2 linked regions of the Dinghuibacter silviterrae genome follow. The protein of the gene in region 2 interacts with the protein of the main gene of each other region in a pairwise test. Links are inferred from orthologs where the notes say so. Each region holds a gene or a part of one and is shown on either strand. Other genes may lie near its edges.

Region 1 (9,413 bases), on a different replicon or contig from region 2:
CCCATAGATGTCTGCATCCATCAGCCCCACGGAAGCGCCTCCCTTGGCCAGTGCGAGGGCCAGGTTGGCCGCCACGGTGGACTTCCCTACGCCACCTTTTCCAGACACCACCGCGATGATGTTCCGGACCTTGGGTAGTAATTGCTTGCTATCCAGCCTATTAGAGCTAACATTTGCCGTAAAGTGTACGTCGACCTCGGCCTCCTTGTCCACCAACAGATGGATCGCGTTCACACAGGCATTGTGGATCATATCCTTGAGCGGGCAGGCCGGGGTGGTCAGGACCACCGTGAAGCGGACTTTCCTGCCTTCGATATGAATATCTTTTACCATATCCAGGGTCACGATATCCTTCCCGAGGTCCGGTTCCTGGACGTTTCCAAGCGCCTTCAATACTTGCTGTTCCGTCATCTTTTATACATTTGTTAAAATAGTTTCCCTCCCGCAAAATTAACCATTGATCACCTTACTTTGCTTGAATCTGGTAAAATGGGGGTATCTTGCCCGTTGACGGAGTATTTACACTTTATGAAGAGATTGCTGAAAATTTGTCTGCTTGGGGTGATCGGCATTTTACCCGCATCAAGGACCTTTGCTCAATTTGAGAATTTCAAGGACTCGGTCGTGCAGTTGGTTGGTGTGGTCATGTCCTCTGACAGCCTTAAGGCCCTTCCCGGCGCCACCATCATGGTCAAAGGGGAGAGGAGGGGCGCCGTAGCCAACGAGCAGGGGGTGTTTTCGATCGTCGTACTCAAGGGAGACGTCCTGCAATTCACCTTCGTCGGTTATACCCCGGTGGAGAAAAAGGTCCCCACCGATATCGTGGGCAATCAATACAGCCTCGTTGCCCTGATGTCCGCAGACACCAGCAAGTATATGACCACGGTCGTGCTCCGGCCCCGGCCCACCCGGGAACAGTTCGAGCGGGACTTTGTGACGATGGAGTTCAAGGACGACGCCATGGCCACCGCCACCAAGAACATGGACCCGAAGCAAAGGGCGCGTCTCCTCAGGACCCTGCCCAGGGACGCCCGGGAAATGACCAACTACCAATTGACGCAACAGGCCCGGAGCATGTATTATACCGGGCAGGCCCCCCCACAGAACATCTTCAACCCCTTTGCCTGGAGCGAGTTTATCAAAGCATGGAAAAGGGGTGACTTCAAAAACAATTCCGACGACAATTATTAGTTCCGTCATGGCTGAACAAACGGTTGCAGTGATCGGGGCGGGTACCATGGGTAATGGAATCGCGCATACTTTCGCCCAGTACGGCTACCCGGTGACCCTTGTAGACGTTTCCACAGAGCGCCTGGACAAAGCCCTGCACACCATCGCGGCCAACCTCGACCGCCAGGTGGCAAAGGGAAGCATCCCTGAGACGCTAAAAGACGCCACCCTGGCCCGCATCCGGACCGTGACCACGATCCAGGAGGGCGTACGCGACGCGGACCTCGTTGTCGAGGCCGCCACCGAAGACGTGACGCTCAAACTCCAGATCTTTGGCAGCATCGACCAGGCGGCACCGGAACACGCCATCCTGGCCACCAATACATCCTCCATCAGCATCTCCCGGATCGCCGCGGCCACGCGCCGGCCGGGTCAGGTGATCGGCATGCACTTCATGAATCCGGTACCCGTGATGAAACTCGTCGAAGTCATCAACGGGTACGCCACCCAGTCTACTGTGACCGACACCGTGGTCGCCCTTTCCCAACGGCTGGAAAAGGTGCCGTGCGTGGTCAACGATTACCCGGGTTTTATCGCCAACCGCATCCTCATGCCGATGATCAACGAGGCCATCTTCAGCCTCTATGAAGGCGTGGCGGGCGTGGAAGCCATCGATACCGTAATGAAGCTCGGCATGGCCCACCCGATGGGCCCGCTCCAGCTCGCCGACTTCATCGGCCTGGACGTTTGCCTGTCCATCCTGCGCGTCCTCCACGACGGCTTTGGCCAGCCCAAATACGCCCCCTGTCCCCTCCTGGTCAATATGGTAACCGCCGGCCGCCTGGGGATTAAAAGCGGCGAAGGATTTTACGACTATACGGGTGGCCCCAAAAATGCGCGGCCCAGCGCCCGCTTCCGCGTATGAAACCCCTCTTTTTCCTCCTGCTCCTGTCCGCCCTTCGCGCCACCGCCCAGGACGACAGCGCCCTTCTTACCCGGCTGACCCGGATGCCCCTGCACTATGTCGTTCAAAAAACGTCCGTGCCCCCGCACATCGACGGCCGGCTGGACGACGCCGCCTGGCAAACGGCCCCCTGGACCGGGGACTTTTCCGATATTGAAGGTGATATCCGTCCCCGCCCGCGCTTTCGCACCCGGGCAAAGATGCTGTGGGACGAACACTATCTCTATATCGCCGCCCAGCTCGAAGAACCCGATGTATGGGCAACACTGAACCATCACGACGACATCATCTTCCACGACAACGACTTCGAGGTCTTTGTCAACCCCGATAACAACGCCAGGCACTATTTCGAAATGGAGATCAACGCCCTGGGCACCCTCTTCGATCTTTACCTGCCCGAACCCTACCGGGTCGGCGGGAACGCGTTGATCTCCTGGGACGCCACCGGTCTCCAAAAGGCCGTACACATCGACGGTACCCTCAATCATCCCGGGGACACCGACCGCGGCTGGACCGTGGAAATGGCCGTCCCCATCGCCGCCATCAGCATGGGTAACGGCACAGAAACGCCCGCCCCCGGGTCCCTGTGGCGCATCAATTTCTCCCGTGTCGAATGGGACACCGACGTACAGGACGGCCATTATGTAAAACGCCAAAACGTACCCGAGCACAACTGGGTGTGGTCCCCGCAAGGCGTCATCAACATGCACTTTCCAGAGCGTTGGGGGTACCTCTTGTTTGCAGACCACGATACGGCGTTCACGCTTCCCTTCTCCGAGTCGCTAAAAAACCGTCTTTGGGAAGTGGCCTACAGGGAAATGATGTATCACGGTACGCACGGCACCTATACGGATGCCGCCGGGCTTGGCCTGGCCGCGGAAAGCGCGATCGATGGACATAGCACGGCGCTCACCATCGAAGCCACCGCCCATACCTTCATTGCGATGCTGACCGCCCCGGACACCCATGAAACGTGGACCATCGATCCGAACGGGAATATCGGGCGGCAGCATTGAGAAATCCGCGCAGGGTGCGCGGCCGCAAAAGCGTCAGACTTTTTTGACCTCCACCGTATACAACTCCCCAAGCTTGTACAACGCCTCCGTCAGCCGCACCTTGGGTATCCCCACGACCATGCGGCAAAACAGTTGCAAGTCCTGTTCGATCACACGGCACTGTTGTTGACGCACCACCTGCATCACGTCGTTGAGTTGTGTATAGTCGAAGTGCAGCTCGTACGGCACCTCCACCGGTTTGGAGACGATCGGCACCACCTGGAGCGCCAGCGCCGTTGCGGTTTTATACGCATTGATCAGCCCCGGTACGCCTAAAAGCGTTCCCCCGAAATAGCGCACCACGATCACCGCGGTATTGGTCAGTTCTTTGGAATCAAGCTGTCCGAGGATCGGCCGCCCCGCACTGCCCGCGGGTTCCCCATCGTCCCCCGAACGGAACTGAAGACCATCCACGCCCAGACGATAGGCGAAACAATGGTGGTCCGCCTTGGGGTGTTCTTTTTTTACCTTCTGCAAACATTCTTTGAAATCGGCCTGGGTGAGAATAGGATAGGCAAAAGCAATAAACCGGCTGCCCCGGTCCTTGAATTCAGCCACCGACGGCTTGTCGATGGTATAATAAACGTCAGCCCCAATATCCATGCGTCACAAAACTACTATAAATGAACACACGGTCGTCCCCCAACGCAAAAGACCGCTGAAGCGGTACCACCGGCATAACGGGGGCGGGTATCCCGCCCGGCAGGTGCACCGTTTCCGACCGGATCACCCGGATTTCGTCAAAAAGCCCCCCGGCGATAAAGGAGGTTAACAAACGGGCGCCCCCTTCCACCAGCACGCTTTGGGCTGATCGCCGGTGCAGGTCCGACAAGACTTCGCGAAGGTCCCGGGTCGGATACACCACCGTCGGCGCCTCTCCGTCCAGCACCTTCATACCCGGGGTCAGCACCCCATCCGGATCCAACACCAACCGGAGCGGACTGGGTCCCGGCCAGTACCGGTTCGTCAGTGCCGGATCGTCCACCCTTGCCGTATGCCCCCCCACAAGGATCGAGGCCTCCTCACTCCGCCAGCGATGGACAAGCCGTTTCGACCAGGCATTGGACACCGCGATCCGCTGTCCCTCCCGGCCAATACACCCATCCGCGCTTTGCGCCCACTTCAGGATGATATAGGGCCGGTGCTTTGTATGAAAAGTGAAAAAACGCCTGTTGAGCGCCATGCAGTCCTCCTCCAACACTGGACAAATCACTTCGATCCCCGCCCGGAGCAGTTTGTCGATGCCTTTACCATTCACTTCCGGAAATGGATCACGCACCCCCACGACCACGCGCCGGATGCCTTTCGCCACCACCAGGTCCGCACAGGGGGGCGTTTTCCCATGATGAGCGCAAGGCTCCAGCGACACATACAAGGTCGACGCCGCCAGCAAAGCCCCCGCGTCGGCAAAACCTAAGTTCGCCCACTGCCCCGCCGCAAACCGTTCCTCCGCATCCCTGATGCAATGGACTTCCGCATGCGCCTGTCCATAGCGCTGGTGATACCCCTCACCGATCACCAGGTCGCGGTACACCAACACCGCACCGACCATGGGGTTGGGCGCCACGCTCCCCGCCCCCAGGGCCGCCAGTTGCAGACAACGCCGCATATACCTTTCGTGCGTGCTCATGCTGCAAAAGTACTACGTTTGCAGCCATGACGACCGGCGCCGCCTACGAATACCTCACCCGCTCCCTCCTGGCGGTCTACGACCCTCGCGAGGCCGCTTCCGTGGCCGACCTCGTCCTGGAAAGCCGCCTGGGTCTGCGACGCATGGACCGCATCCTCCGCAAGACCGATCCCCTGGCCCCCGGGCAGGCCGCCCAACTTGAAGCCGACCTCGCCCAGCTCCTGCGCCAGCGGCCTGTCCAGTATGTGCTTGGGGAGGCTTGGTTCGATGGGCTCCTTTTCCATGTCAACGAAGACGTCCTGATCCCGCGGCCCGAAACGGAAGAGCTTGTACACTGGATCGTCGAAGACGCCCGCAGCGGCGCCCCGCGCATCCTCGACATCGGCACCGGCAGCGGCTGCATCCCCATCGCCCTTCAAAAACACCTCCCCAACGCCGCGATCCACGCCCTGGATGTCTCCCCCGGCGCGTTAACCATAGCCCGCGCCAACGCCGAACGCCACCACGCACCGGTCCGCTTCATCCAGGCGGACTTCCTGGACAAATCCACCTGGACAACGCTTCCGGCGGTCGACATCCTGGTAAGTAACCCTCCTTATATCGCAGAAAAAGAAAAGGCCGCGATGCACGACCGCGTCCTCACCCAGGAACCGCACCTGGCACTGTTCGTACCCGACGACGACGCACTTGTATTCTATAGAAAGCTCGCCCGCGTCACAAATGCGGGGACCGTACTATACGTAGAGATCAACGAATCCCTCGGCCCCCAAACAGCCGCGCTCTTCGAAAGTGAAGGCCTGAACGAAGTCACCCTAAAAAAGGATATGCAGGGCAAAGACCGGATGATCCGGGCAAGACGATAATTATTTGTTATCCACCGACAACACCGTCCTCGCATTCAACTCCCGGGCAATCCGCATCACCGCAACGGCATAGTCGATAGGCACTGTCTTGTCGGAGTTGATGACGATGGTCGGCTCCCCGTTTTCCTTCGCCAGAACCGGTATCAAGGCCGCCTTGAGCTGGTCGATCGTCACCTTGTCCGATCCGACATAATACTGTTTGTTGGCGTCTATAGAAACGACGACCGATTGTTTGGCCTTGGTGTCGGCTTTTGATTTTGGCTGAGTGACCTTGATCACGTTCGGGTTGGCCAGCGTAGAGACAATCAGGAAGAACATCACCAGGATAAACAGGATGTCATTCAGCGCATCCGTGCTTACTTCGGCATCATGGGCCCTCATTCGTCTGGATCGCAGTTGCATACGGTTTATCGGGTGGGTTCTTGTAAAATATCGATAAAGTCGGAGCTGGCGCGCTCCATCTTATTGGCGCATTTGTCGATCTGCGTATGGAGAAAGCTGTAGCCCACAAATGCCAGCAGGCCGATGATCAGACCGGAGGCGCTGGTGATCATTTTGACATAAATACCACCGGCAATGGTGGTCAGGTCGTATACCCCTGTCGATGTAATCTCGTAAAACAATTGGATCATCCCGACGATCGTCCCCAGAAATCCAAACATCGGTGCGATCCGGGCGATGACGCTCAGGATGCCGAGGTTTTGTTCCATCTTGTAGATCTCCAGGTTCCCGATATTCTCCATGCTGTTCTCGATCGCGTCGATGGGTTTTCCGATCCGCTGTATCCCCTTGTCGATCACCCGCGCGACCGGGTTTGCCGTATTTTTGGCGAGGCTGCGCGCCGCCTGGACGTTCCCGTTGATGATGTGGTCGCGGATGATGTTCATGAAATTGTCGTCCGACTTGGACACCTTGCGGATATAGAAATACCGCTCGAAGAAAACGAATACCGCTATAAGGCTCAAAAGACCCAGGGGCACCATCATCCATCCGCCCTTGATCAGCAGGTCGATCACGTTCATCGTTTGGGCAGGGGCAGCGGTCGCCTGGGCGTGGGCAAGGGAATCGGTTATTTTACGGACAGAATCACCGGTCAATTGAAGCAAAATAGGGGTCATTCCTGTTAGGATTTATGGGCAAAAGTAAATTTTTCAGGTACCTAAGTAACGCAAAATAGTGTTAATTAGTATTCGACCCCTTGGAATCTGCCTTGGTCGTCAGGTTCATCTGCAGGAACGCCATGATTTGCCCCATGGTCTTCTGCATGCCTTCGCTGGAGCCGTCCAGGAAAATGACGTTCCCCTTCCCCACTTCCGCGAAGTTCTTGAGGGCTTCCGTCCACATGCTGAACAGGATGACGTTGGTATCCAGGTTCGCTTGTTTCATCTCTTCGGCGGCGTGGCTAAGCCCCTTGGCGACTTCTTCCCGGAAAAGGGCCACCCCTTGTCCCCGGAGCATGGCAGCCTCCCGCTCCGCTGCTGCCGAGATCTTGATGGCGTTCCCTTCCGCTTCGGCGGCCTTGGTCTTGGTGATCAGGAGGGCCTGCCCCTCGTTCTCGGCGGCCGCCTTTAGGTTATTGGACGCGACCACACGGCTCATGGAGTCGATGATGGCCTTGTCGAAAGTAATGTCGTTGATCTGAAGGTCCATGAGGTGATAACCCCATTCTTCCAGCGCATGGTCGAGCTGTGCCTTTACGTATTCAACGATCTCCCTGCGCAGACCCAGGATCTCTGCCTGCTTTTTGGTCGCCACGAAGCCGCGGATGGTCCCCTCTATGGTACGCACCAGGGCCTGCATAAAGTCCCGTTCGCTGATAAATTTAAACGCCACCTTTTTGATCGTCTCCTCGTCGGCGTTCTGAACGGCATACAGGAGCATGGCCTTGAAATAGACGTTGGCCTGGTCCACGGTCACCGCCTGGAATTCCAGCTCCACCGAACGGTTCTGGATGCTGATCTTCCGGTAGATCTGCTCCAGGATAGGGATCTTGAAATTGAGCCCCGGCCGGAGGATCCGCCGGTAGCTGCCAAACAGGGTCACGACGGCCACGTTTCCCTGGGCCACGGTCACCAGACCGGAAAAAATCAGGATCACCAGGATAAAGAGTCCTATAAAGGGAATATAGTTCATATCGATATGTGGTTTATTCTTCGCTATGTTCCGCCCACACCTGAACCAGGTGCACCAGGGTCTCCACCGCGGCTTCCATATCCGACACCCCGATCCATTCCCGGCGCGAATGGATCCCCTGCATCCCTGTAAACAGGTTGGGACAAGGCAGCCCCATATAGCTAAGCCGGCTGCCGTCCGTGCCACCCCTGATGCTTTCCGCGCGAACCTTGAGCCCCGTACGGCGGATCGCTTCCTGCGCATACAACGTCACCTTCGGGTGCTGCTCAAGGATATTCTTCATATTGCGGTATTGTTCCGTCACGTCAAATGAAAGCTCCGCGCCCGGGTGAGCGCTCACGACCTTCCTGGCCAGCTCGTACAAGGTACGCTCGTGGTCCTTTAGTCCTTCTACCGTAAAATCCCGGACGATAAACTCCACGGTCGCTTTTTCCGCCATGCCTTCGCAACGGACCGGGTGGACAAAGCCCTCCCGTTTGTCCGTCACCTCGGGCGCCAGCTTGTCTTTTGGCAAGGCCGCCAGCAATTCCCCGGCGACCTTTAGCGCGTTGACCATTTTACCCTTCGCATAACCCGGGTGGGCACTGATGCCCGTAATATCGATCTGAACGGCGTCCGCGTTAAAGGTCTCGTCTTCCAGCGACCCCGCCTCGCCCCCGTCCAGCGTATAGCCATAGTCGGCGCCCAGCCTCGCCAGGTCCACCTTGGCAGTCCCCCTGCCCACTTCCTCATCCGGGGTAAAAAGTATCCGGATGGTGCCGTGCTGTACTTCCGGATGCAGGCTCAGGTAATGCGCCAGGTCCATGATGATGGACACCCCCGCCTTGTCGTCCCCCCCGAGAAGGGTCGTCCCGCTGGCCGTGATGATGTCCAGGCCGATGTGCTCTTTCAGGTAGGGAAAGTCCTCTACGCGCAGCACCTGCGACGGATCGTCGGGGAGTACGATGTCCTCTCCGTCAAAGTGCCGGTGCAACAGGGGCCGGACCCCCGTTCCGCTGCAATCCGGTGCGGTATCGACGTGTGCGCAAAAACACAACACGGGGAGCGCTTTGCCGGTATTGGCGGGGATCGTCGCGTATACGTAACCGTAGTCATCCATCACCGCGTCGCTTACGCCTATGTCGTGAAGCTCCCGGACAAGTATCCCGGAAAGGTCCTTTTGCTTTTCCGTCGAGGGATGGGTGGACGACTGCGGATCGCTTTGCGTATCCACCCGTACATAGCGCATAAACCGTTCGCTGACCGTAAAGGCGTAGTCCAGCGGCATCAGACTATTTCAGCAAGGGTAATGTCGAAAACCAGCTCTTTCCCCGCCAGGAAATGGTTCCTGTCCAGCACCACCACGTCCTCTTTGACGGCTGCGATGGTCACCGGGATCTGCTGCCCCGCCCCGTTCGTCATCGTCAGTTGCATCCCGACTTCCGGCGTTAGCCCCTTCGGAAACTGGTCCCGGGGAAACTCCATGAGCAGGTCCGCTTCGTATTCTCCATAAGCCTCTGCGGCCGGTATATTGACGGTTTTCTTTTCTCCCAAAGTCATCCCCACCACGGCGGCGTCGAAACCTTTGATCATCATACCCGCCCCGACGATGAATTCAA
Region 2 (9,361 bases):
TGGACTGGCACATGCCCGAGCATTGGATGCCGTTTGCCGTAGGGGCGGTCTTTTTTGTGCCGATGCTCGTTTTCGTGGCTTTGCTGAGCGTCACCCCCGAGCCCACCCCGGAGGACAAAGCCGCCCGCTCCGAAAGAACCCAGATGTTTGCCGAGGACAGGAGGGCATTTCTCCGGAGCTTTTGGCCCGGGTTCCTGTTCAACCTGGGGTTGTACATCACCCTGACCGCCATGCGGGACCTCCGGGATAATTTCGAGGTCGAAATATGGCAGGGATTGTATGGTCACCCGGTGGCGCCCTCCGTCTATGCCCAGATCGACACCCCCGTGTCCATCGCCGTTCTTTTGTGCGTGGGCGCCCTGGTCTATATCCGGAGCAACCGCCAGGCCTTCCGGCTCTCGCACCTGCTGATCGTGCTGGGCTTCCTGTCGATCGGGGCGGGTTCCTACCTCTTCTATATCCATGCCATCACGCCCTTTGTCCTGATGTACTTTGCGGCCTTCGGCCTATACCTCGCCTACATCCCCTACCAGGTCATTTTCTTCGAACGCCTGATCGCGGTATTCCGGATCAAGGGGAACATCGGTTTCCTGATCTATGCCGCCGACTCCATCGGCTACGCCGGGAGCGTGGGGGTGCTGTTGTATAAAGAGTTTGGGAAACACGCCCTTAGCTGGGGGTCGTTCTTCACGTGGTCGCTGACCGTGGTGGCGATCATCGGGCTCGGGTGCATCGGGTTGTCTTATCGCTACTTCACGCAGAAGATGCGCGGCGAGGCGCCGCCCCAACCCGCCGGGGGCCTGGCAGCGGCCTAGCGCCCGAACAACGCGGTAATACTTTCTTCGGCGTACCCCGCCGCCGACGTCATCCCCTTCCCGCCTATGGCGGTCCGGATATGGATACACCCCTCCAGGTCCTCCTCGACGATGTCCCGTTCCTTGTGCTGCGGATAAAAGCCCGCCCATACCCGGTCCAGGTTGCGGACGTCAAACGAAACGATCCGGGACGCCTCGCGGAGCATCAGCTCGTTGATGTGGCTGTTGATGGAAAAACCCAGGTCGTCCGCCTCCATGGCCCCCGCATACTCGTGCGAGTCACCGATGATGATGCTGCCGTCGTCCGCCTGTTTGAAAAGGATATGAATCCCCCATTGTTTGAGCTCCCGGAGGTGTTCCGGCACGGAGAGCCCGGCAAAAGAAGGACATTGTTCAAAAGATTCGTAGCGGCGGATCGTCAGACCCGTCAGGACGTTGCCGTGAAGCGCTACCGAAGGCATGGGCCTGGTCCGCATCATCTGGAGTTTGCTGACCACGATGCCACTGCGCTCAAACAACTGTGGGAACAGCAGCTTAAATTCTCCGCCGTTGCACACAATTGCTTTAGCGGCAAAGATCGTTTCCCCCGCGTTCGTTACCACGGCGACCCCGTCCCCGCTGGGCCGGCAGTCCACTGCGGTGGTCAGCGTACGGTACGTAAACCTGGGGAACGACTCCTGCATAAAATCGAGCAGCCGGTAGATCATGGCTTCCGGTGCCACGCTGACTTCTTCGGGGAAAAAAAGCCCTTCCCGGCAATACCCGGCTTGCAGCGCGGGCCAGCGTTCCAGGCAGGCCGCGGGGCTCAGCATCGAAACGGGATACGCGCGGCCGGTCATGACCTCGTGCAGCTCGTGTAAGAGCTGTTGTTCCTCCGGGTCCGACGCGATATACACCGTCCCGCCGGGGCGTACGGTAATGTCCGCGCGTTCCTGGATAAACCGGTACCATTCGAGGCTGCGGCGGCCGTAGTCGAACCAGCGGCCGGCCATCCCGCTCGGGACCACCTGGCCAAAATTGCGGACGGTGGCCTGTACCGGGTAGCGGTCTTTTTCCAGGAGGGTCACCGACAAGCCCCGCCTCAAGGCATGAAAAGCATGAAACGTACCCAGTACCCCGGCGCCAACGACGAGGAGGTCATGTTTATCAGGCATAAACTTAATTGACGCTTTCGAGGATAGGGATGAGTTCCTCCATGTGGTCGATGATATGGGTCGGGTGGTATTTCCGCAACTCCTCCCGGGTAAAGGCACCCGTGGTCACCCCTATGGAGAACAAACAACCCGCGTTGAGCCCTTCGTTGATGTCCACCTCGGTATCCCCGATCTTGACGACTTGACGGGGGTCCGAAATACCGGCCTCGTCCATCATCTTTTGGATCATAAAGGGTGCGGGACGCCCGGAGGGAACCTCGTCGCTCGCAACAATATAGTCGACTTTGCCTTCCTTTTCCCACCCCAGACGGTCGACGATCGCGGTGGCGATGTCTTTTGAAAAACCCGTATCCAGGCCGATTTTGACACCCTTTTCTTTCAGGTAGGAGAAGACCCTGTCCACACCCGGCAGGGGTTCGACACCCTGGCCGGTTTTGTAATAGTTGATCATCAGCTCCACAAAACGGTCGTGGATCGAATGGATGAGCCCCTCGCTGATCTTCGCGGGGTTGGGTTCGTATTTGTCCAACAGCATACGAATGGCCACCGGCTTTTTATACCCCATCAGGGGGTTTACTTCTTCTTTGGCGATGGTATACCCATGCTCCCCCATAGCCTGGGCAAAAGCAATGGCGACATTTCCCCCGTCCAGCACCGTGGTACCGGCAATATCGAATACGACCAATTGTACCTTATTCATGGCACAAATGTATAGTATAATTAAACTTTTGGACCTTAAAAAGATGTTATTTCTCCATGAAAAAGTAGACGACGAGCATGAGGGCATCGTCCTCCCCCACATTTTTGGGGTTGTGGGGTTCCCGGGCATCGAAGTAGATGGAGTCACCAGGTCCGAGCATGTATTTTTTGTCGCCTATAGTATACTCCACTTCCCCGGAGATGACGTATTTGTATTCGAAGGCGTCCGTACGAACGGGGGCCCGCCGGGAATTTTTTTGCAACCGGAGCAGGACAATGTCGATGTGCCGGTCCTGGACGTGGGTGGCCATGATGCGCTGGTAGACGAACCCGCGGGCGTTTTCCTTTTGAAACTCCTGGTAATCCTGCTTTTTGCGGACCACCACCTTATCCTCTTCCCCGTTTTCCCCTTGCAGCTCGTCAAAAAAGGCATTCAGATCGATGTTCAGGGAGCGGATGATGCTCAGCAACACCGTGAGGGAAGGGACGGTCCGGTTGTTCTCGATCTGGGAAATAAAACCCTTGGTAACCCCCGCTTTGTCTGCAAGCTCCTGGATGGTGATGTGGCGTTCCTTGCGTTTTTCCTTGATCTTGTTGCTGATCTGGAGAATGACGTCTTTTTGCATGGCAAAATAAAAGTAACAAAAAAGCCGGCTCCAAAGGGCCGGCTTTTGTTAATTCGCTAATGACGGGTGCGCCCGGGGCGCTATTGCAACACGAAAGTTTCCAGGAATTTGGTCGTAAAGTTTCCTTTCCGGAAGTCTTCGTTCCGCATGAGCTGCTGGTGGAACGGTATGGTTGTCTTGACGCCCTCGATGACGTATTCGCTGAGCGCGCGGCTCATGGTGTCGATCGCCTCTTCCCGGGTCCGGGCCACGGCGATGATCTTCCCGATCATGGAGTCGTAGTAAGGAGGGATGACATACCCGGCATAGATGTGGGAATCCACACGCACCCCGTGCCCGCCCGGCTGGTGCAGGACGGTAATCTTGCCGGGGGACGGACGGAAGTCGTTGTAGGGATCTTCCGCGTTGATCCGGCATTCGATGGCGTGCATTTCGGGGATATAGTTGCGCCCGCTGATGGGTACACCGGCCGCGATCTTGATCTGTTCCTTGATCAGGTCGTAGTTGATGACTTCCTCGGTCACGCAGTGCTCCACCTGGATCCGCGTGTTCATCTCCATGAAGTAGAAGTTGCGGTGTTTGTCCACGAGGAATTCGATGGTGCCCACGCTCTCGTAGTTGATGGCGGAAGCCGCCTTGATGGCTGCCTCCCCCATTTTCTCCCGGAGCTCCGGTGTCATGAACGGGGAAGGGGATTCCTCCACCAGTTTCTGGTGGCGGCGCTGGATGGAACAGTCGCGCTCGCTAAGGTGACACACCTTGCCGTACTGGTCGCCGGCAACCTGGATTTCGATATGCCGGGGTTCTTCCACGAACTTCTCCATGTAGATCCCGTCGTTCTTAAACGAAGCCAGGGCCTCGGCCTTGGCCGTATTGTACGCCCTTTCGAGCTCACTGTCTTCCCATACGACGCGCATCCCTTTACCACCGCCGCCGGCGGTAGCCTTGATGATCACCGGGTAGCCCATGTCGTGTGCAATGGACCTGGCCTGATCAAGGCTCTCCAGGAGACCGTCGCTCCCGGGGATGACCGGCACGCCGGCCTTGATCATGGTTTCTTTGGCGGTGATCTTATCCCCCATCGACCGGATCATCGCCGGGGTGGGTCCGATAAATTTGATCCCGTGTTCCGTACAGATCTCTGCAAAACGGGCGTTTTCCGCCAGGAATCCGTACCCCGGATGAACGGCGTCCGCATTGGTGATCTCCGCGGCGGCCATCAGGCGGGTGATGTTCAAATAGGAGTCGGAGCTGGCAGGTTTTCCTATACACACGGCCTCGTCCGCAAAACGGACGTGCAAACTATCTTTATCCGCGGTGGAATATACGGCTACGGTCTTAATGCCCATTTCCCGGCACGTCCTGATGACCCGTAACGCGATTTCCCCACGATTTGCAATCAATACTTTTTTAAACATCAGCTTCAGATTAGGGTTCGACCAGGAATAGCGGTTGGTCGTATTCCACGGGAGAGGCGTCTTCGACAAGGATCTTTACGATCTTCCCGCTGACCTCGCTCTCGATCTCGTTGAACAATTTCATGGCCTCGATGATGCACACGACCTTGCCCGGGTTTACCTCGTCGCCTGCTTCCACGAAGTTCGGCTTGTCCGGAGAGGACTTACGGTAGAAGGTGCCGATCATGGGGCTTTTGATGGTGATGAGGTTGTCCGATTTCGGCGCCGGCGCCGGTGCGGGCGCGGGGCGTGCTGCCGTTTCAACCGGCGCGGGTGCCGCAGGGAGCACCTGGACGGGTGCAGGAGCTGCTACTACGGTATGAACCTGGTCTTCCTTTTGCTTGATCGTTATCTTAAAGTCCTTTTCTTCAACGCTGATCTCACCAATGTTCGATTTGTTGATGATCTTGATGAGCTCCTGAATTTGTTTGAAATCCATGGGTTTGTGTGTTTTGGGTTTTAAAGGGCCCCTGTAGGGGGCGGACCGCAGGCGATCAAAGATCGCCGAAGGTCGGGCGGCCTATTCTTTGACGCGCTCGATATATTCACCGGTCTTGGTATTGACGCGGATCAACTCCCCCTCGTCCACGAAAAGCGGTACCATCACCGTGGCCCCCGTCTCGACGGTAGCCGGTTTCAGGGTACGGGTGGCCGTATCCCCTTTCACCCCCGGTTCTGCATAGGTCACCCGGACGACGATCTTGTCGGGGAGTTCCACGCCCATGGGCTGTTCGGTTTCCCCGTTGATCAGCACGGCCACTTCCTGGCCGTCCCTTAGGAACTGGGGCGCGTCCACCAGATTTTCCCCCATGACGATCTGTTCGAAGGTCTCGTTGTCCATGAAATTGTACCCGGAATCGTCTTTATAAAGGAACTGAAAAGCCTTTTTTTCTACCCTTACCGGGAAGATCGTGTCCCCGGAGTTCCACGTGTGTTCGATGGTGCGTGCATTGTCCACGCCCTTGAGCTTTGCCCAAACCTTTGCCGCAGCACGGGCCGTTTTGTTTTGACCAAATTCGACCACGGAATACAACCCGCCGTCCAATTTTATGATCAAACCCGTCCTGATGTCCGAAGTATTTGCCATAGTTAAAGTTTACAAAAAAAGGGTATTTAGTGCGCAAATATATATAGATCACAAAATACCACCTCTTTTTTGTTAATTGCAGAATGAAGAAAAACCTATACCTGCTGGCCCTGGCTGCCAGTCTGTTGATGGCCGTTCCCGGTAAAAGCCAGCAAACATCGCCCCAGCAGCCCCAGGAGCCCCAGTTGCCCTATCAATCCGACAAAACCCTTCCATCATTCAATATCCTGGAAGTGGACAGCACCACCATTTTCAATACCAAAAAGCTGCCGTCGGGCAAACCCATCGTGCTGATGTATTTCAGCCCTGATTGTGAACACTGCCAGCACCAGACGGAGGCGATCCTGAGTAAAATGGATTCCCTCAAAGGCGTCCGGTTCGTGATGCTCACTTCGCTGCCCTTCGACAAAATGAAGAATTTCTACTTCTATTATAAACTGGCGGACTATAAGAACATCACCATGGGCCGGGACTACGAGTTTTTCTTTTCCCGTCACTATGGCTCTCAATATGTGCCCTACCTGGCCATATATGACCGCCACAAGAAACTGGTAAAGGTTTTCGACGGCGGGACCACGGTGACCAACCTGATTCAACTGGTAACCCAGGACTAGGGCAGGAACCGGGCCCTTAGGGCTGGCGTGGGGATCATGCACGCCTCCCGCTTCCCAAACCACCGGTAGCGGTTGCGCGCAATCCAGTCGTAGACCCAATCCCGGAGCCCCCTGGGCAGGACCTTCGCCACAGCGGTCCACCGCCAGCCCAGTATCCAAAGTGTTTCGAGGACCGCGTCGGAACGGCTATATAGTTTTCCTCTATCGACTAAAAATACAGACCCTCCCTGCTCGGGGAGGGTCTCTTTTATGCCCAGCTCGGTGAGTATTTTTTTGGCACTTTCCCCCTGTAACGGGGCGAACAGGAATATCTTACCCTTGTCGTGTCTGATCACGAATTGAACGGAGCGGTTGCAAAGATTGCAAACCCCGTCAAACAACAAGAGGGGTCCCTGCTCCATACGATCAACCCATGTTGTGGAAAACCTTGCTGACGTCGTCGTCCTGCTCCAGCTTATCGATCAACTTGGACACTTCCTCCGCCTGGAGGTCCGTCACCGGTACGGTCACCGACGGGATCCATTCGTTCTCCGCGCTGATGGGCGTAATCCCCTTGTCTTCCAGCGCTTTCTGCAGCTTGCCGAAGTCGGCAAAGGCGCACCGGAGGACCAGGATGGGTTCGTCGTTCTCGCCGGTGCTCTCGCCCAGCTCGTCCAGACCGAAATCGATCAACTCCAGCTCCAGGTCATCCTGGTTCAGTCCCTCGGGATGCAACCGGAAAACCCCCATTTTTTTAAACTGGAAACTCACGCTCCCGTTGGTACCCAGGGCCCCGCCACCCTTCGTAAAATGGCTGCGCAGGTTGGCGACCGTACGGGTATTGTTGTTCGTCGCGGCTTCCACGAGGATGGCCACGCCGTGGGGACCGTATCCTTCGTACAGGATTTCGTCATAGTTCTCGGAATCCTTACCCATGGCACGTTTGATGGCGGCTTCCACCCGGTCTTTGGGCATGTTGACGCTTTTGGCGTTCTGCATGCACCGCCTGAGTGCGGGGTTGGTGGCAGGATCACCGCCCCCCGCCTTTACGGCAATGGCGATGTCTTTCCCGATCCGGGTAAATTGTTTCGCCATCCTGTCCCAGCGGGCGAACATCGTGGATTTGCGGACTTCAAATATGCGACCCATAAAATCTTTCTATTCTATTCAAAAAGGAAGGCAAAGGTAATAAAATCCGGTTTGAACCGCCGCAAGCATGCCTCAAAAGCAAGGTGGTGTGTCTTTTTTCTTCTTTTCCGTAGGGTTTAGGCACGCATTGCCGGTTTAAATCCTACGGAAAAGAAGAAAAAAGACACACCACCTTGCTTTGTCAGCGGGCCGCTATGTGCGCTATGCGACGCTTTATAGGGCCGTAGAGCGTTATGCGGCTTCTTGTAGTTTCCCGTTTTGAACGCGGAGCTTGCTGTTTTTCTTGCTATAAGCGAAATAGACGACCAACCCCAGGATCATCCAGGAGAAGGCGGCTTCGAGGGTGTTGACGTCCAGGGCGATAATCATGCCGGCGCAGACCAGGATACCGAGGATAGGCACCAACGGGACCAGGGGGGTCTTGAAGGGGCGCTCTACCTCGGGGTTCGACCGGCGCATCACCCAAACCCCGGCGCTGACCAGGACGAAGGCGAAAAGGGTTCCGAAGGAGGTCAGGTCACCTGCCACGCTTTCGGGAATAAAAGCCGCGAACAGACCGGCGAAAACGAAAAGGATCAAATTCGACTTGTAGGGCGTCCGGAACTTCGGGTGCAGGTCGGAAAACACTTTGGGCAAAAGACCGTCGGTGGACATGGTGTAAAAGACCCGCGACTGCCCCAGGAGCATCACCAGGATGACGGAGGAGAAACCCATCAGGATGGCGATCGTGACCAATGTGCTCAGCCAGTGATACCCTGTCATGTAGGTGCGGATGGCGTATGCCACGGAGGCTTCCTTGCCCTGGAGCTCGAATTCCCTCCAGTTGGCGACGCCCGTCAGGACGTAGGAGAACAGAATATACAGGATGGTGCAAACGATCAGCGACCCTAAGATGCCCTTTGGCATGTCCTTTTTGGGGTTTTTGGCTTCCTGGGCGGCGGTGGATACTGCGTCGAACCCGATGAAGGCAAAGAATACGATGCTCGCCCCTCCAAGGATGCCGGGTATACCGTGTTTAAAGAACCCTTCGTGACCGGGTGTCCCTTCGGGAATCACATAGGGCGTATGGTTGGCCGGGTTGATGAAGTGCCAACCCAAGGCAATGAAAACCAATACGATAGACACTTTTATAACCACGATGATGGAGTTCACCAGCGCGGACTCGGCGGTACCTTTGATCAGCAGAAGGCTGAGGATCAAGAGGATAAATAAGGCGGGTATGTTGACCAACCCATGGTAGGTCGTGACCAGGCTATGGAGTTGCGGGGTCAGACCGGTCAGTTGCCGGTCGCTGAGCATCAGTACCCCTTCTTTAGCGGTCTTCGCAAGGTCCGCGGGGAACGAAGCGACGCTGGAGCCGACGACCGTGTTGATGTGCTCGAACGGCGAGTGACACCATTTATAGGGTATCTGGTATCCAAAATCCGCCAAGAGTTTATTGAGGTATTCGCTCCAGGAAATCGACACCGTCGTGGCGCCGAGGGCGTATTCCATGATCAGGGCCCAGCCGATGATCCAGGCGATCAGCTCGCCCAGGGTGGCGTAGGCATAAGTATAGGCGCTGCCCGCGATGGGGATCATGGCGGCAAATTCAGCATAACAAAGACCGGCAAACACGCAGCCAATGGCAGCCACCACGAAGGAAATCGTCACGGCGGGGCCGGCGGCTTCCGCAGAGGCGGCGGCGGTCCGGACGAACAGCCCGGCCCCGATAATGGCGCCAACGCCGAGGGCTACCAGGTTTCCCGGTCCCAGCGTACGTTTCAGCCCATGACTATCGG

The links.
Region 1: the proteins of accC (region 2) and ribD interact in binary tests that used the Escherichia coli proteins (3 or more experiments, as listed by UniProt). The link is inferred for Dinghuibacter silviterrae from one-to-one orthologs.

The regions. Positions count from the first base shown.
Region 1 is NZ_SODV01000002.1:98,661-108,073, reverse strand. The notes cover bases 2,798-5,779. They hold ribD (bifunctional diaminohydroxyphosphoribosylaminopyrimidine deaminase/5-amino-6-(5-phosphoribosylamino)uracil reductase RibD), read right to left. Parts: upstream 4,820-5,779; coding sequence 3,776-4,819; downstream 2,798-3,775. Other genes in these bases: EDB95_RS17635 (ExbD/TolR family protein), read right to left, coding at 5,683-5,779; prmC (peptide chain release factor N(5)-glutamine methyltransferase), read left to right, coding at 4,846-5,682; EDB95_RS17650 (IMPACT family protein), read right to left, coding at 3,184-3,792; EDB95_RS17655 (carbohydrate-binding family 9-like protein), read left to right, coding at 2,798-3,150. Outside these bases: EDB95_RS17670 (Mrp/NBP35 family ATP-binding protein), read right to left, coding at 1-411; EDB95_RS17665 (carboxypeptidase-like regulatory domain-containing protein), read left to right, coding at 529-1,191; EDB95_RS17660 (3-hydroxybutyryl-CoA dehydrogenase), read left to right, coding at 1,199-2,095; more of EDB95_RS17655, read left to right, coding at 2,092-2,797; more of EDB95_RS17635, read right to left, coding at 5,780-6,084; EDB95_RS17630 (MotA/TolQ/ExbB proton channel family protein), read right to left, coding at 6,090-6,800; EDB95_RS17625 (SPFH domain-containing protein), read right to left, coding at 6,862-7,815; pepT (peptidase T), read right to left, coding at 7,829-9,082; EDB95_RS17615 (FKBP-type peptidyl-prolyl cis-trans isomerase), read right to left, coding at 9,082-9,413. UniProt on the Escherichia coli protein: Converts 2,5-diamino-6-(ribosylamino)-4(3h)-pyrimidinone 5'-phosphate into 5-amino-6-(ribosylamino)-2,4(1h,3h)-pyrimidinedione 5'-phosphate.
Region 2 is NZ_SODV01000001.1:1,831,815-1,841,175, reverse strand. What follows is about bases 2,579-5,508. They hold accC (acetyl-CoA carboxylase biotin carboxylase subunit), read right to left. Parts: upstream 4,782-5,508; coding sequence 3,375-4,781; downstream 2,579-3,374. Other genes in these bases: efp (elongation factor P), read right to left, coding at 5,272-5,508; accB (acetyl-CoA carboxylase biotin carboxyl carrier protein), read right to left, coding at 4,723-5,190; EDB95_RS08260 (helix-turn-helix domain-containing protein), read right to left, coding at 2,716-3,294; EDB95_RS08265 (HAD-IA family hydrolase), read right to left, coding at 2,579-2,669. Outside these bases: EDB95_RS08275 (DUF5690 family protein), read left to right, coding at 1-815; EDB95_RS08270 (TIGR03364 family FAD-dependent oxidoreductase), read right to left, coding at 812-1,969; more of EDB95_RS08265, read right to left, coding at 1,974-2,578; more of efp, read right to left, coding at 5,509-5,838; EDB95_RS08240 (TlpA family protein disulfide reductase), read left to right, coding at 5,922-6,452; EDB95_RS08235 (thiol-disulfide oxidoreductase DCC family protein), read right to left, coding at 6,449-6,853; EDB95_RS08230 (YebC/PmpR family DNA-binding transcriptional regulator), read right to left, coding at 6,858-7,580; EDB95_RS08225 (amino acid permease), read right to left, coding at 7,812-9,361. UniProt on the Escherichia coli protein: This protein is a component of the acetyl coenzyme A carboxylase complex; first, biotin carboxylase catalyzes the carboxylation of the carrier protein and then the transcarboxylase transfers the carboxyl group to form malonyl-CoA.